2 regions of the Candidatus Clostridium eludens genome follow, and region 2 is predicted to be linked to the other one. Evidence: riboswitches for the same ligand, from Rfam matches in the RefSeq annotation. Region 2 holds a riboswitch; the other holds the start of a gene.
The links. Region 2 has a riboswitch for cyclic di-AMP ahead of ACJDU8_RS04055 (cell wall hydrolase). Riboswitches for the same ligand answer to the same signal wherever they lie in the genome.
Positions count from the first base shown of each region.

Region 1: it holds a riboswitch for cyclic di-AMP, as region 2 does, so the genes downstream of both, ACJDU8_RS11180 (cell wall hydrolase) here and ACJDU8_RS04055 (cell wall hydrolase) in region 2, are expected to answer to the same signal.

Region 1 covers NZ_JBJHZX010000015.1:36,914-45,987, forward strand. Annotated here, with positions in the region: gene ACJDU8_RS11165 (NAD(P)/FAD-dependent oxidoreductase) at 274-1,875, opposite strand; gene ACJDU8_RS11170 (CdaR family protein) at 1,856-3,112, opposite strand; gene cdaA (diadenylate cyclase CdaA) at 3,079-3,930, opposite strand; cyclic di-AMP (ydaO/yuaA leader) riboswitch at 4,067-4,201, shown strand; gene ACJDU8_RS11180 (cell wall hydrolase) at 4,203-4,727, shown strand; gene ACJDU8_RS11185 (NAD(P)/FAD-dependent oxidoreductase) at 4,777-5,634, opposite strand; gene trxA (thioredoxin) at 5,709-6,026, opposite strand; gene ACJDU8_RS11195 (tetratricopeptide repeat protein) at 6,113-7,366, opposite strand; gene ACJDU8_RS11200 (DUF4652 domain-containing protein) at 7,359-8,138, opposite strand; gene ptsP (phosphoenolpyruvate--protein phosphotransferase) at 8,246-9,074, opposite strand, start outside.
Region 2 covers NZ_JBJHZX010000004.1:114,212-123,285, reverse strand. Annotated here, with positions in the region: gene ACJDU8_RS04065 (methionine ABC transporter ATP-binding protein) at 1-458, shown strand, start outside; gene ACJDU8_RS04060 (methionine ABC transporter permease) at 460-1,116, shown strand; gene ACJDU8_RS04055 (cell wall hydrolase) at 1,187-1,948, opposite strand; cyclic di-AMP (ydaO/yuaA leader) riboswitch at 1,951-2,091, opposite strand; gene ACJDU8_RS04050 (DUF116 domain-containing protein) at 2,260-3,420, shown strand; gene polA (DNA polymerase I) at 3,583-6,225, shown strand; gene coaE (dephospho-CoA kinase) at 6,250-6,849, shown strand; gene ACJDU8_RS04035 (lytic transglycosylase domain-containing protein) at 6,893-7,471, shown strand; tRNA gene ACJDU8_RS04030 (tRNA-Leu) at 7,603-7,687, shown strand; gene ACJDU8_RS04020 (SDR family oxidoreductase) at 8,048-8,923, shown strand.

The DNA of each region.
Region 1 (9,074 bases), on a different contig from region 2:
TGTCTTCAATAATTTCCCTTGGAATTTCAGTTAATTTGCATTTTTTTATAAACTAAGCTTCATAATTTCTAATATTCTATACCCTTATTTCCTATCATCAATTATTCACATTGTTAATATGTAGACAATCTATTTTCTCTAGTATACCATGTTTTATACATAAATGAAAGATAAAATAGCATTAAATTAAAATAATTTTTTTAATTTTAATTTAAGTAACTTATATTTGTTATATTTTTAACTATATATTCTTTCAATAAAAACATATTTATATTATTTAGTACAACAACTATGGGTTTTGATTATACTCTCAGCTGTTTTTAATCCATCCACCGCTGCAGATACTATACCTCCCGCAAATCCTGCCCCTTCTCCACAAGGGTATAATCCCCCTAATGAAATACTCTCCAAATTGTCATTTCTGGTTATTTTAACTGGTGCCGAGGTTCTGGTTTCAATTCCTGTCATAATTCCATGTCCCTCTGAAAACCCTTTTATTTTCCTCTCAAAATCAACGAAACCTTCCTTTAATGCCGAGGCCACCTTCTCAGGAAGACATTTGCTTAAATCCCTAAATTCATAGCCTGGTCTGTAGGTAGGTTCTACTTCTCCCAATTTATCAGATATTTTATCTCTTAAAAAATCTTTGATTAACTGCACTGGTGCAATGTAATTGCCTCCTCCAATATTGTAAGCCAAACTTTCATAATATCTTTGAAATTCTACACCTTTAAGAGGCGAATCGCCCCAAAAATCATTTTCTCCCACAGTTACAACTATTGCTGAATTTGCATTATTCAGTTCCCTATTATAATAACTCATACCATTAGTTACAAGTCTGCCTTCTTCTGATGATGCCGCTACCACTTCTCCTCCAGGACACATACAAAAACTATATACTCCCCTTCCATCACTACTGTTATAGACTAATCTATAATCTGCTGCCCTTAATTTAGGATGACCTGCAAACTTCCCATATTGATTTATATCTATCATGTGCTGTGAGTGCTCTACCCTGACACCTATAGAAAATGCTTTAGGTTCCATAAATACATTTCTTTCATAAAGCATTTCATATGTATCTCTTGAACTATGCCCTATGGCCAATATTAGATTATCACAGCAGATTTCACTACCATTTACCACTATAGCCTTTAGTTTTCCATGTGCTATTACTAAATCTTCCAATCTACTTTTAAATAATATTTCTCCTCCTAATTCCAGTATTTTATTTCTTATATTTTTAACTACTACTTTTAAGTTATCCGTTCCTATATGTGGTTTACCACTATATATGATTTCTTTTGGTGCTCCACATTTTACAAAAGTATCTAAAATAAACTGGCACCTTCTATCTTTTATTCTAGTGGTCAACTTTCCATCAGAAAAAGTGCCTGCCCCCCCCTCACCAAACTGTACATTAGATTCCAAATCCAACTTTCCCGTATCCCAAAACTTATTTACAGTTGTTATCCTTTGCTCAATTTTTTCCCCTCTTTCTATTATTAAAGGCCTATATCCTTTTTTAGCCAGCAAAAGACCTGCAAACATACCTGCAGGTCCCATGCCAACAACTATTGGTCTGGTTTCCATTTTTTTCGTGCCACAAATTAAATCTTCTGTTAAATTTTCTTCTTTTATTTTCACATCTTTATTTTTTGCCCTTGACACTATCTTATTTTCATCGTCACAAACCACTTCCACAGAATAGTTGAGCTTTATATTATTTTTTTTTCTGGCATCTATAGACTCTTTAAGTATTTTGAATTCCTTAATATGTTTATTACTTACTTTTAGTCTCTTTACCACTTTAATTTTTAATTTTTCAAGATCTTCGTCTATATTTATACTTAAATTATTCATTATTATTGACATTTTGTTCCTCCACTGCCTTTTTACTGATTTGTAATTTAATATTTTGTGGATCTTGTGATACCAAAGATACTCCTTCTGGAAGAGATACCACTACATTTGCAGTCTGCTCTCCTTCAGTGAATGAACTTGCATCTACATAACAGGATACACCATTTTCAGTTAGACTATTTATAACACTTTCAGAGCCAGAAATTACCACAGATACACTACTGGAACTTAATTGAGCTGTATAACTGTCATTTAAATTTTTAACCTGTATATTTAAATTCATTTCTTTCTGAGAGGTTTTATTAGTATTATTTAATTCAGCTGAATTTATTTTTAACTTTACCACACCATTATTGTTCACCAGTTTTATACCCTGAGGAACTATAAGCTTTACTTCAAGAGTGTCTTCATTTTGAATTTTACTTAAGTCAATAGCTTCTGTATCTAATTCATTTATGTTTCTTATAACACTTTCCTCTCCTGCTATATCTATCTTATCTGGTTCAGCAGTAGTTATTAATTTACTGGCATCTTCAATATTATTCTGAAATTTAATACTTATGGGTACAGTTTTAATTTTACCCACAGGTATAGTAACATTAACAGAGGATGGATTAATAGTAACATCTTTTACTATATTTCCCGATATATCCTGTGCCTGAAGAAGCATTGAAGTATTTATATCTTTCCCGGCAGATTTCAAATCATACTTTGCCACAACACTTTTTACTTTACTTACTACATCTTCCGCACCACTAATTTCTGCCTGTTCTGTTTTTAGGATAGGCTCTAAGGCATAATATCCTTCCTTTGATTTTCCCTGCAATACTACTCTTATAGATATATTTTTTTGCTTTAGTTCATCTAGTTGCAATTTTACCCATAAGTTATCATTGTTAACTATATGTATATTATCAGGACTTTTTTTTACTGATACCGGTATATTGTTTTCTCCCTTTTTCATACTATAGGAACTCAAGTCTGATTGCAATTGGAAATCAGCAGATTTAATTGAGTATACATCGGAGGCACTTCCTTTTACCAAAAGGGATATGTTAAATTCTTTTTCTCCAATTTGTACAAGTTTTGATTGAGCAAGTACATCCTCGTTAATTATATTTACAGGTACTACAATTTTCCTCTCTATTGTAGGATTTTGTACGTTAAATATATATAACCATAAAATGAATGCCGCAATAATACAACATATTTTAATTAAAACTTGATGTCCTTTAATTTTTTCTTCCACTCAATCACCCTCTCCCTCCATGTAGCCTTTTTTTGAAACCTTTTTTTCATTATAGCAGCAAGAACCTTCTTTAATCTATCTTTCGTATAATTTCTCATAAGTTTTCCATTGGCAACAAAAGAAATAATACCTGTTTCCTCTGAAACTACTATAACCAAAGCATCAGAATTTTCTGATATTCCGATTGCAGCTCTATGTCGTGTACCCAATTTTTTATTTAATTCATTATTATTTGTAAGTGGTAAGAAACATCCCGCTGATACTATTCTATTGTTTCTTATTATAGCCGCCCCATCGTGTAGTGGAGTATTTACTACAAATATATTTTCTAAAAGTGCAGATGATACTAGTGCATCTAACTTTGTTCCCGTATTTATCACATCTCCAAGTCCCGTAACCTGCTCTATTACAATAATAGCTCCGGTCTTACTTTGAGATAAATTTTCTACACAAATTCCAATTTCCGTTATCACCTTTTCCATCACTTCTTCATCTGCTAATATATGTTTATCATTAAAAGCAGTTCTTCCCAAATGCTCAAGTGCCCTACGAATTTCCGGTTGAAATATAATCACAATAGAAAGAACTCCTATAGTCAAAGTTTTTGTAAGTATCCAGTTAAGCATAATCAAATGAAAAAAACTGCTTATAGGTATAAGAAATATTATAAGTACAATTCCTTTTAAAAGCTGTTCTGCCCTGGTTTCTTTTATAAGCATATATGCCTTATAAAGTATATATGCTACTACTAATATATCCATAACAGAAGTTATACTTATATTTTTTATTGAATTAACCGTTAGCTGCAATAACTCCACTAATTTCACCATCCTGTTAATAATATCTATAATAATTATATACTATTTGATATCGTTTATATCCCTATGATAAATTATTTTAATAAAATTTTAATAAAGTATATTTTTTCTAGTATTTTATCTTACTAAGTGGGTACAATATCATTAGCCTAAGTTTTATAAAAAAACACGGGGAAACCAGTATTATTTGGGGTGAATCGTACTTTACGTACGTAGGTTATACCTTTTCCGAACCCGTCAGCTAACCCCGTCGGTAACAAGGAGGATATATTTTGAAAAAATTTTTTTGTTTTATAGTTTTTCCTTTGTTATTACTAATGCCTTCTGGCAAAGTAAGTGCAGGGGATTTTAACAATTCTAATCCTAATTTGCTTAATCAGCAAGAGGAAGTTGTGCAAGTATTTAATTACTCCAATCAAAAGATATACATAACTCAGGAGGATGTGGAGTTAATGGCTAAGGTTGTTTACGCCGAAAGTAATTCTGAGCCTTTTGAAGGTCAGGTAGCAGTAGCTTCTGTAATATTAAATAGGCTGAAATACCCTGAATTTCCAAAGACAGTTCAGGGTGTAATAAAACAAAAGGGAGCCTTTTCATGTGTACAAAATGGAGCTATAAATGTAACTCCAAATAAAAATAGTTATACTGCAGTATCTCAGGCACTAAAAGGAGTGGATCCTACTGGTAAATCTACTTTCTTTTATAACCCCAAGATAGCTACATCTCAATGGATGAAAAACATTAATAAGAGAAATATTAAATATATAGGTAACCATGTGTTTTTCATGGTAGATTAAAAATTAAAACCTCGCTATGAGCGAGGTTTTAATTTTTAATTACTATTTATTATTTTTCATCAAGGTATGAAACAGCATTAAGTGCTGCTATTTGTCCTTGTCCTGCAGCCTTCATGTATTGATATGGTTTCCCAGTACAATCTCCTGCCGCAAAACACCCTTCTATATTGGTCTTCATATCTATATCTACTTTTATATGTCCATTTTCTAGAACAAGTCCTGGCATAAGCTGATCTGGTGCAATACTGTTTTTCAATACAAACACCCCATCTGTGGTTACTTCTCTATTTTTTAAAATAACTTTTTCTGCTTTATCTGCTCCATATATCTCTAAAATTTTATCCTGTATTACCTCTATATTTTCTTTTAGATTAGATTTTTCCTTATATATGGGTATATAATATACTTTTTGGGCAAGTTCACTTACGTAGTTAGCTTCTTTTTCTGCTTCTTTGTTATATCCAATAACAGTAACAATTTTGCCCTTGTAAAGAGGTGCATCACAGGTTGCACAGTATCCTACTCCTCTGCCCAGAAATTCCTCTTCTCCTTTTAATGGCTTTGTATACTCTATACCTGTAGCTAGCACAACTGCATTTGCTTCATACATTTTTTCATTAACCGCAAGTGCAAAATATTTTCCCATTGCATATATAGAATTTATTCTTTCAAGGGTTATATCTATGCCCATATTATCTAAATGCCTTTTAAAGCTATCCTTCAGCCCCAGCCCTGTCATGTCTGGCAGCCCAAGGTAATTATTAACTTTAGGCGCCTTTACCAATTTATCACTGAGTTCTTCACTTCCAAAAACAATAATATCTTTATTTCTTATCTTAGCATTAATAGCTGCAGAAATTCCCGCAGGTCCGCTGCCTACTATGGCAATATCATACCTATGTTCCAAGTATCCTCACCCCCCTATTACATTTTTTACATAAAACTACAACAAATTAAAATGACACAACATATAAGTTTAATTTATATGTGTTTTTGTAAAACATCTTTTATTGTATCTTTAGGCCTAAACCCAACAAATTGTTCTACTACACTTCCATCTTTAAACACCATTACGGTTGGAATACTTCCAATTTTAAATTGTGCTGCTGTAACAGGATTTTCATCTACATTTATCTTAAAAAATTTAGCCTTTCCCTGTAATTCATCTGAAACCTCTTCCATTACAGGTGAAAGCATTTTGCAAGGTCCACACCATGAAGCCCAAAAATCCACCACTACAGGAGTTGACGATTCTTTAACAGACTCCGAAAAATTCATATCTTTTATTTCTTCTACCATTTTTCACCCTCCTTATACCCCACAGGGGTATATCTTATAATTATATTCTATATTATATTATTTCTCACGTCAACTTTTTTTAGTCCTTAATTCATTAAATTATTTATTTGTGAATTATTGTAAATAGATTCAGGATAAGTTTCTACTAGTCTTTTAGCATAATTTTTAGATGCCGTCATATCTAAATCTTTATATATAAGAGCAAGCCTATACAGCACTGTTTCTTCGTAACTGCCGCTAGAAAATTTTTGGTCATATTCTGTATAATATTTTATAGTGCTTTTTGAATCTCCTGAGAAATCAAAAGAAGCTCCTAACATATAAACTATATGAGGATATAATTCATTTTCCATTCCAAACTCATAGGCTTTTGTTAAATAAGTTCTTGCATCATTATAATCCTTGTTATTTAAATAGTTACATCCCAATTTATAAAAATAAGCACATCCTTCTACATTTAACAACTGGGAAGCTTGTGATAATAAACTTTCTTCACTAGCCTCCAATTTTTTGTTTCTCCATTTTATAACTTGTACATATATGGAATCATAATCTTTATTTTTTATATAATTTTGTATATCTGCAGAAGGAAAAGTTTCTTTTAATTTTTCATAATTTTCCTTATTTTGATTGATTTTTTCATTAATATTTCCAGCTTTTTTCTTAGTATTTTGAGAATTTAAACCTTTAGTTTTTATATTTTCTGCGTTAAAAAAACTTTTAATGCTTACAGTTCCTTTATGACTAATATTGAAAACAAGAAATATAAAAATCACCACCAAAAGCCCAGTTAAAGAAATATAGCATATTTTCTTTATATTACTTTTTTTACCTATTATATTCATATTTTCAAGTAGTCTCATATTTTCTTTAGCTTCAATATTTTTAATATCCACCTTAAGTACATTTTGTATCCTCTCCAAAGCTCTAGCATATTGACCTTTTTTTATATAACATACTGCACTATAGTTATTTACATTAATATAATTAAAATCACTTTCAGCACATTTTTCCAATAATACTAGAGCTTCATCTATCTTAAATTGTTCAGTTAATATTAAAGCTTCTTTATAAAATTTAATCTTTTCATGATCCTTCTTTAAACTCTCAAGATATTTTTGGGCAACTTCATCTTCGTTAATTTGATAATTCATTTTCCAAAGCTTTTGTGCCTTATCCAAATCACCTTTTAAATATAATAAAAGCCCCTTAAGGTTAATTGATGCTTTATTTTTTATATCTAGGGATATGCTTTCCTCACATAATTTTATAGCATAATCTATATATCCATTATTATATTTATTTAAAGCTTTATTATATATTTTCTGAGATTTATTCATTTATTTCATATACCACTTTCCCATCAGAGTTTTTAACTTCTATTTTGCCATTTAAATTTGTATTAAAAGAATTAATGACCCAATTTTCCACATGAGATTCATTATATACATCATCATCATAGACATTTACTTTTAAATTTATATTGTTACCATTTTTTTCTGCGGACATTATTTGCTGCTTTTTACTTGTAGTTTTTATTAAAAGTGTAATTTCTCCCGTATTTACATTAAGCATGTACAAATCTCCACCTTTTGCTAATGTTCCCTGGGATGCTCCTATAACTACTAACAGATTTTGTCCGTCAGCCCATTCTAAATATTTAGGTGATATTTCATTATTATTTTCTATTTCATAACTATAAAGATTTTGTCCATTTTTTATTATTATTTTTCCTACTCCCTCTTCTAACGCTTCACTGCCCTTTCCTTCTATACAAGCACTATAGTTTCCAGTATCAGAATCTTTCCATGGAGTATTAAAAGTTATCTTAGTGTTACCGTCTAGTTCTTTTTTTGTGAATTTTATTCCACCCGTATTTCGGGTAACCTTAGAAGAAGACTGTGTATTTTCACTGCTTTTCTCATCCTCTTTATTATCAACAGTTACAGCATTTGAACTTACTTTTTCCTTATCCGTATTATAAGAACCATTATTATCATTATTATTTACCTTAGTAGAAGAACTGTCCTTATTAGAAGAACAAGATGTAAATCCTAGAGCCAAAACAACCAACAGTAAACATGTTAAATAATTTAATTTTTTTAATTTCACTATACAATCCTCCCTTTATATAAAATGGTATTGTTACTATTCCATACCTTAATTAGATTATATCATAATAGTTATATACTAAAAACTACTGATATTCTTATTTTATATCAGTAGTTTTTAATAAGTTGTTTTATTTTCAATATAGATTGAGGACTCATAGAAAACTCGTCTAGTCCATATTGTACTAGACACTTAATGGCATTTTCATCTGATGCCATTTCTCCGCACATACTACATAATTTGCCATTTTTATGGGCAGCCTCTATAGTAGTCTTTATAAGACTTAATACCGCTGGGTGCATTGGATCATAAAGATAAGCCACTTTTTCATTCATTCTATCTACAGCTAAAGTATATTGTATTAAATCATTGGTTCCAATACTAAAAAAATCTGCATATTTAGCCATTTCTTCTGCATTTATTGCAGCAGCAGGTACCTCTACCATTATTCCAGTTTGTAAATCTTTATTAAATTCTTTTTTTTCTCTAGTGAGTTGCCCCATACATTCTTGTAATACTTTCTTAGCCTGTAAAAATTCTTCTACAGAACTTATCATAGGAAATATTATTTTCAAATGTCCAAAAACCGATGCCCTTAAAAGAGCTCTTAATTGGACTTTAAATATATCTTTTCTATGAAGACACATCCTAATGGATCTATAACCTAATGAAGGATTCATCTCCTCCTCCATAGGAAAATATGGTAATTTTTTGTCCCCCCCTATATCCAGCGTTCTTATAACTACAGATTTATTTTTCATCTTCTCAAGCACATGTTTATAGGCTTCAAATTGTTCATCTTCCCCAGGCATATTATCCCTATCCATGTATAAAAATTCAGTTCTAAAAAGGCCTACACCCTCGCCTCCATTTTTTAAAACATGTTCTATATCTTCAGGCTTCCCTATATTTCCAAGAATCTTTATTCGTTTTCCT
Region 2 (9,074 bases):
TAGATCCTAATACTACTAAATCTATACTTGAACTTTTAAAGAAGATAAATAGAGAATTTAAATTAACTATAGTTGTAGTAACCCACCAAATGGAAGTAATAAAAGAAATATGTAATAAAGTATCAATCATTGATGAGGGTGAGATAAAAGTAGAGGGGGAGGTAGAAGAAGTATTCTTAAAGCCAGGAGAGTACTTAAAGAAATTACTGGGAAATGAAAAATTACTTCCTGAAAGAGGTATAAATGTAAGGATATTTTTTCCGAAAGAAATAAGTCAGGATAATCTAATAACTTCCATGGCCATAGAGCTGAATATAAAATTTTCCATAGTCTGGGGGAAACTCGAGAAATTTCGAGATAATGTATTAGGAAGTTTAGTAATAAATATAAATGAAAAAGATAAGGAAGTCATATGTAAGTATCTTTCTTCAAAAAACGTAGTATGGGAGGTAGAGTGATATGAATTTCAGCCAAATATTTCAAGAGGTATTATTTCCTGCCATAGGACAAACCTTTTATATGGTAATAGTTTCTACAGTGTTTGCAGTAATTATAGGATTTATACCGGCAGTTTTATTAATAGTGACACAATCAGGAGGTCTTAGACCCAATAAAGCAGTTTATAAAGTTTTAGATGTAATAGTAAATTTGCTTAGGTCATTTCCATTTATAATACTTATGATAGCCATTTTTCCATTGACAAAACTTATAGTGGGAAAAGCTATAGGTACTACAGCTGCTATAGTTCCTCTTACTGTTGCTGCAGCACCTTTTGCAGCAAGAGTAATTGAATCTTCGCTTAAGGAAGTAGATCCTGGAGTGATAGAGGCATCAAAATCTTTTGGGGCAAGCAATATTCAGATAATATTTAAAGTTATGCTAAAAGAAGCTCTTCCATCTATAGTACTTGGAATAACACTTACAGTTATAAGTATAGTAGGTTATTCTGCTATGGCTGGTACAGTAGGTGGAGGAGGACTTGGAAATGTGGCAGTAAATTACGGATATTATAGATTTCAAACTAATATAATGATTTATACTGTAGTAATACTTGTAATAATCGTTCAGTTACTTCAAACTATTGGAGATATAATATATAAAAAACTTAATAAATAAAAAAATTTGGCATAAGTAATTTATAGGTTAAATAATATTTTTACTTATGCCTTAATTTTTTACTTTAAGACTAATATGCAAATACCATTTTGCCCACTCTCAAGGCAATTTTCTTTGACCAGAGCCAGGTATTTGTTGTGCTGTCATCAAAATAATAAAATGCACCATTTGTTGGGTCGGAGCCGTAGAGTGCTTCATAAGCAGCTTTTTTTGAATCATCAGAGGCTGGATTGTTTATCCATCCATTGGAGACCGGAGTGAATTGATAATATCCTCCTGATACTTCATATATTACATCTTTTATAGTAGATGGATAGCTTGGACTTTGTACTCTGTTTAAAACTACAGCAGCCACAGCTACTTTGGCCATATAAGGCTCGCCTTCAGCTTCTGCAGTTACTAGTCTGGCTAATAAGTCTAAATCACTTTGACTATAAGGTACTATTGGATCTGAAGAGCTTGTACTTTTAAAAACTGAACCAGAAGGTATATTTAATACTTGACCTGGATAAATATATTGGTCTACATTATTATTAGCGGCAATTAATGCGTTAAGAGATATGTTATATTTTTTTGCTATTAAGTAAAGTGTGTCTGAAGTTTTTACAGTATATGTTTTTGAATTAACATACAAGATTTGATTTGGATATATTTGGCTGTTTGTCAAATTATTATTTTTCATAATGGTGTCTGCGTCAGTTTTAAATAATACGCCTATTTTGAATAGAGAATCTCCGGGTTTTACTGTATAATTAGCTGCATAAACCTGTGAAAAAGATAACATAGAAAAAGTTGCTGCAAATAGTATTGTTCTGATTTTTTTAAAATTCATAAGTATCCTCCCTATTTTGCCTACGAGGTTAGCTGACAGGTTTGGACAGGGATTGTCCTACTTTCTAATAAAAAGATTCACCTCAAATAATTGTTATTCCCCGCACTTCATCCTGTTTTTGGAAGTTTAGGCTTGTCTTATCTTATAATTGTTATTTTAACAGTATTTCCAAAGTATATCCTTATTAAATTGCTGGATATATTGGTACATATATCATAAAATGAATTATTTTGTAAAAATATATAAAAAATAATTAAATTATTATAAAAGCAAAAACTATTTGTATAAACTATAATTAGGAGAGAAAGTATATGAAGAATTGTATAACTTATGATCTTAGATATAAATTCCATAATTCTAATGAATATTATAAATTTATATCTGATTTTGCCAGTAAAGTATTACAAAAAATTAGAGTTAGAACAGATAATATAATAGATGATTTTATGGACTATATTGTATATTCCAATGTAGGGAAATTGCGAAGTAGGGAAGAATATGAATTGGAATTTTTAATTATAGGAGTTTTGTGGAATGTGTATATAAAAAAGGCATTAAATGCACCTAAAGTGCCCTGTAGAATTTTAATTTTGCTTTCAAGTATAAGAAAGTATTCATGGGTTTTTAAAAGTTATATAGATAATTTAAGGGGAAAACTGTCATATAAATATCTTTTAATTAATGTAGATGACCAAGATAGGATTTATACATCATATAGTAGAAATGATTTTAAAAAATTGATAATATGGCTTAAGGCATCAGGAGAATTTAGATATGAAGTTAAAAGAATGAATATATGGAATTCATTTTTTAAAAATAATGATGAAAATTATGTATCTGATATAATGGACATAGCTGTCAAAACAGCAGTTTGGTTTGAAAAAGAATCTATGAAAGCACTTGGAATTTATACTTCAGAAGTTAAAAGCTTTCTGAATAATGAATATAAATTTTATGAAACGAGAGAAGATAATATTTTTTGTGGACGTAAAGAAGTTGAGTATCATCTTAATATGGTGGGAGCAGAAATTTTAAACAAGGCTTTTAGAAATACATTTTTGAAAACAAATGATAAAAAAGTTATTATTCCTGCCTGTATGTGTCTAAAACCTTATGGAGTATGCAGAAGAAAAAAAGTAAATGAAGGTTTTATATGTATGAATTGTTCTGAAAAGTGCAAAGTTAATATATTGGGTAAAACAGGAGAACAACATAATTTTAAAGTTTATATAGTTCCCCATGAAAGTGATGCTTTTTCTAACACAAAAGATATTAAATATGGAGACATAGGTATTGTGGGTATAGCATGTGTGTTAAATTTAATAGAAGGAGGCTTAAAGGCTAGAGATTTGAATTTAGTACCTCAATGTGTTATCCTTGATTATTGTGGATGTAAGAACCATTGGCATAAATGTGGTATTGAAACAGACATAAATTATAAAAAGCTGTTTGAGGTGCTGGGAATTAAATAAATTATGTGTTAACAAGGTATCTAAGTAGTAGAGAGCAGATATAGTAAGATGTTATAATATAGAAGTTGGAGAAAAGCATTCCTCATGAGCAAACTCCACCTGAACCTAAGAATCACTTGATTTGTTGAAAGGCATCTAAAATAAAATTTTGGAGGTGATTATATGTCTAAGGAAAAATTATTGATACTGGATGGGCACAGCTTAATGAATAGGGCCTTTTATGCTCTGCCTGATTTAACTAATTCAGAGGGAATTCATACAAATGCAGTTTATGGATTTGTAAATATGCTGTTAAAAATGAAAACAGAGATTGAACCTAGTTATATAGTATGTACTTTTGATAGAAGTGCACCTACCTTTAGACATGATAAGTACAGTGAATATAAAGCAGGTAGAAAAAAAATGCCTCCTGAACTGTCACAGCAATTTCCAATAGTTAAGGAAATATTGAATCTTCTATCTATAAATATTTTTGAAATAGACGGATTTGAGGCTGATGATCTCATGGGAACATTATCTACTTTTGCAGAAAATCAGGGTATAGAGGTATATGTAATTACTGGAGATAGGGATGCCCTTCAATTGGCTACGGATTCAGTAAAGATCGTCATAACCAAAAAAGGTATAACACAAAAGGAGATATATGATAGAAATAGAATGATAGATGAGTATGGAGTAACTCCCACACAGTTTATAGATGTAAAAGGACTTATGGGAGATACTTCAGATAATATACCAGGAGTTCCTGGTATAGGAGAAAAAACTGCTTTTAAGCTTATAAGAGAGTATAAAAGTATAGAAAATGTATTTCAGAATATAGATAGTATTAAAGGAAAAAAGTTAAAAGAAAATCTGGAAAATTATATGGAACAGGCTGTATTTAGCAAAAGACTTGCTACTATTGTTACAGATGTTCCTATAGAAATAGATCTGCAATCTATTGAGTCTAAAGAACAGTATGATGCTGAAGGCTTAAGAAAATTATTTGAAAAACTACAATTTAAATCTTTGGTAGACAAAATACCTAAAATGGAAGAAAGAGAGAAAGATAAAATAGAAAATTTTCAAGTAAAATTTGATATTATAGATAATTTGCATAAATTTTGTAATTTTGCACAATATTTATCTACCACAGCTATAAAGAATAATTTATTGCATATTAATTTTAAAGTTGTAAATGAAAATAGTTATTCTAAAAGCTATATAGATAAAATATTTGTAAATATAGGAGAAAAAAACTTTCAAATAGATATGAAAAAAATATATAATGAAAATGGTGTTAGGGCAGTAGAAACAGCAAAACTTTTATTTGAAGATTCCAGCCTAAGTAAAGTGAGCTATGATGTAAAAATACCTTGCAGTATACTTCATAGAATGGGAATAAAACTTCTAGGCATAGAATTTGATATAAAGATAGCATCTTACTTAATGGATCCTGCCAGAGCTAACTATGAATTGGCAGATATTATTAAGGAATATTTGGGGATGGAAATTTCAAAGGAAGATCAGGATTATTTTATAAAAGAAATCACATTATTTAGCAAACTATATTCTGTTTTAAAAGAGAAAATATCAGATGCCAATATGGATCACTTACTGTATAAAGTAGAGCAGCCTCTTATCTATGTGCTTGCATCTATGGAATATGAAGGGTTCAAGGTAGATAGAGATAAGTTAATACAACTAGAAGATAAATTTAAGATAGAAATAGGCAAGGTTCAAAAGGAAATATATTCTCTTTCTGAAGAAGAATTCAACATAAATTCTCCAAAGCAGCTTGGCAAAATATTATTTGAAAAATTGGATTTACCTGTTATAAAAAAGACTAAAACAGGATATTCCACTAATGCAGATGTGTTAGAAAAATTACAAAACAAACATCCTATAATTGAAAAAATAACTTATTACAGACAGCTGACTAAATTATATTCTACGTATATTGAAGGATTAAAAGGAGTAATAGAGCAAGATGGTAAAATTCATTCGAATTTTAATCAAACGGTAACTACTACAGGAAGACTTTCAAGTACTGAACCTAATCTTCAGAACATACCTATAAAATATGAAATGGGAAAAGAAATAAGGAAAATATTTGTGCCGGATAATGAAGATTGTATTATACTTTCTGCAGATTATTCACAAATAGAACTTAGGATATTAGCTCATATTTCAGGTGATGAAAATTTAATAGATGCATTTATAAATCATAGTGATATTCATAGTAAGACTGCCTCAGAGGTATTTAAAGTTCCTTTAGATGAAGTTACATCTACTCAGAGAAGTAATGCAAAGGCTGTGAATTTTGGTATAGTATATGGTATTGGAGATTTCAGTTTAGCCAGAAATTTAAATATATCCAGAAGAGAAGCAAAATCTTATATAGATACGTATTTTGAAAGATACCCCAATGTAAAATTATATATGGATAATATAGTAGAACAAGCTGAAAAAAACTTTTATGTTACTACACTATTAAATAGAAGAAGGTTTATACCAGAAATAAGATCTTCTAATAAAATAATGAAAGCATTAGGGGAAAGATTAGCCATGAATACCCCTATTCAGGGAAGTGCAGCAGATGTTATAAAAATAGCTATGGTAAATGTGTATGATAAATTGGAACATAGTAATTTTAAAAGCAAGATAATACTTCAAGTTCACGATGAACTGGTTTTAAATGTATATAAAGATGAACTGGAAGATGTAAAAAGTATTGTAAAATGGGAAATGGAAAATGTGTTTAAATTGAAAGTTCCTCTTGAGGTGGATATAAGTATAGGGCAAAATTGGTACGAGGCTAAATAAAATAATTAAAACAGGGGTGGGGACATGATTAAAATAGGACTTACGGGAGGTATAGGGAGTGGAAAAAGTACTGTTTCCAGCATGTTAAAAGAAGAAGGGATAAAGATAATAGATGCTGATATTGTAGCTAGGGATGTAGTTGAAAAACATAGTGTAATAATTGATAAAGTAAAGTCTGTTTTCGGAGAAAGATTTATTGACAGCTCAGGAAAGTTAAAAAGAAGAGAGTTGGGGGATTATATATTTTCAGATATAGATAAAAAAAATAGATATGAAAATATCATAATTCCTTTTATAAAAAAAGAAATATTTAAAAAAGTAGATGAATTAGGCAAAAAAGGTGAAAGGCTTTGTGTAATAGATGGAGCTACTCTCATAGAAAATGGATTCCACAAATACACGGATATGATTTTACTGGTATGGGTAAGTAAAAAAATCCAAATGTGTAGAGTAAAAGAAAGAGATAAGTTGACAGAGATGCAGATAATTGATAGAATAAATTCTCAAATGTCTTTAGAAGAAAAGAAAAAATATGCTAATTTTGTGTTGGATAATTCAAATACTTTAGATGAAACTAAAAGACAGTTAAAAGAAATATTAAATAAAATAACTTTGAAATTATAGGGGGTGGAGTGCCTTAAAGTGTAATATTAAGGCATATATAAGATTGAAATCTAAAAGTAAAATAGTAATAGTACTATTGATAATAATAGCAATATTCAGTGCAAAGAGTGTTATAAGATATTACTTTCCTTTAAAATATTCAGATTACATAGTAAAATATTCTAAAGAGTATGGTCTGGATGCCTATTTTGTAATGGCTGTAATTAAGACAGAGAGTAATTTTAAAAGAAATGTAAAATCAAATAAAAATGCCATAGGTCTCATGCAAATAACTCCGGATACGGCTAAATGGGCAGCAGAAAAGATGAATATAACAGATTTTCAAGAAGGTATGCTATATGATCCGGAATTTAATATTAGAATGGGATGCTGGTATTTAAATGATTTAAAGATGGAATTTAACAACAACATGAAGCTGGTCCTAGCTGCATATAATGGGGGCAGGGGTAATGTACAAAAGTGGTTAAGTGATTCGGAGCATTCAACAGACGGGGAAAATCTTGACTATATACCTTTTAAGGAAACAGATAAATATATTAAGAGGGTGGAGGTAAATTACAGAATTTATAAATTTTTGTATAAAGGCTTTTTACTAATAAGCTCATTATTAAATTTTAGTTGACAGCCTTATGAAAAGTGATTATAATACTATTGTAATGTGAGGACAATAGAGTGTGAAATGTTTGGAGTTAGTGGAAGTTAAGTAGTTAATTATTGATTAAATATTTTGCTATTTTTAAAGATATAATTAATGCGAAGGTGGCGGAATAGGCAGACGCACTACTTTGAGGGGGTAGCGAGTAACTTCGTGTGGGTTCAAGTCCCATCCTTCGCACCAAAGTAAGTAATTTAAATAATTTCTGAAATATTTGTGAAGTTCTTATCTTGAACCTACAGTCAAGTTAAGGGAGTTCAACAGACGGATGTGGATATGGACCTTTTATGAGACCTTTAAGGCATTAAGGCGATAGAGATATCAGTGAGAGCGCCCACCTATTGTAGAAGATAGGTATCAATGAAAGAACAACGGTATTTTGGTTATAATGCGGGAAATTAAGAGAGTAGGCTTTGAGCTTACTCTTTTTTGTTGATGTAAAATTATTTAGAAATTAATGGTTTAGGATATTTGATGAATTATAATTTCTATAGTTATCCATACTATTGTTAATTGATTTTAAAGTAGTAGGAGGATTATAATATGAATAATAAATTTTACTTGAACTTTCCCAAATCTGTTCCAGAACAGAAACAAAATAGACATCCAGGAATCGAATCTGAGATGAATCCAATACCTATATTTGAAAGTCCAGATTACATAGGAACTGGTAAGCTAAAAGATAAAGTTGTATTAATCACAGGGGGAGACAGCGGCATAGGAAAAGCGGTTGCTGTGGCTTTTGCAAAGGAAGGTGCCAATTTGGCAATAGTTTATTATGATGAACACAATGATGCAGAAGATACAAAAAAGGTTATTGAAGCCAATGGAAGACAATGTTTATTGCTGTCGGGGGACATTTCAGATAACAATTTCTGTAATATCGCCGTTAAAAAGACCATAGATAAGTTTAATAAGATAGATGTGTTGGTAAATAATGCTGCAGTACAATTTACGCAGAATAGTATTGAGGATATAACAAATGAACAATTGGAGAGAACTTTTAGGACAAATATATTTAGTATGTTTTATCTTACAAGGGCTGTTTTACCTTATTTTAAACCGGGCTGTTCTATAATAAATACATCATCTATAACTGCTTACAATGGTAATGAAACACTTTTGGACTATTCTTGTACGAAAGGTGCAATAGTATCTTTTACCCGTTCTATGGCCTTGTCTTTGATAGACAGAAATATAAGGGTAAATGCAGTGGCACCAGGACCGGTTTGGACACCGCTTATTCCATCTTCCTTTAGTCCTCAAAAGGTAGGCAAATTTGGCTTAAATAGCCCTATAAAAAGACCTGCTCAGCCAGTAGAGGTAGCACCGGCTTATGTATTTCTTGCCTCACCGGATGCTTCTTATATTACAGGTGAAATTATACATGTAAATGGCGGGGAATTTATAGGGGGGTAAATTTTATTATAGTTAAGAGTTAAGAATTAAAAGTGAAAAGTTACGGAGGATTTTTCTCCACTTTGTTACGAAAAATCTTAGATTTGTTATTTATTCAAATATAAGAATTATTAAAGCTTTGCTTTAATAATTCTATATTTTAAATTTTCGG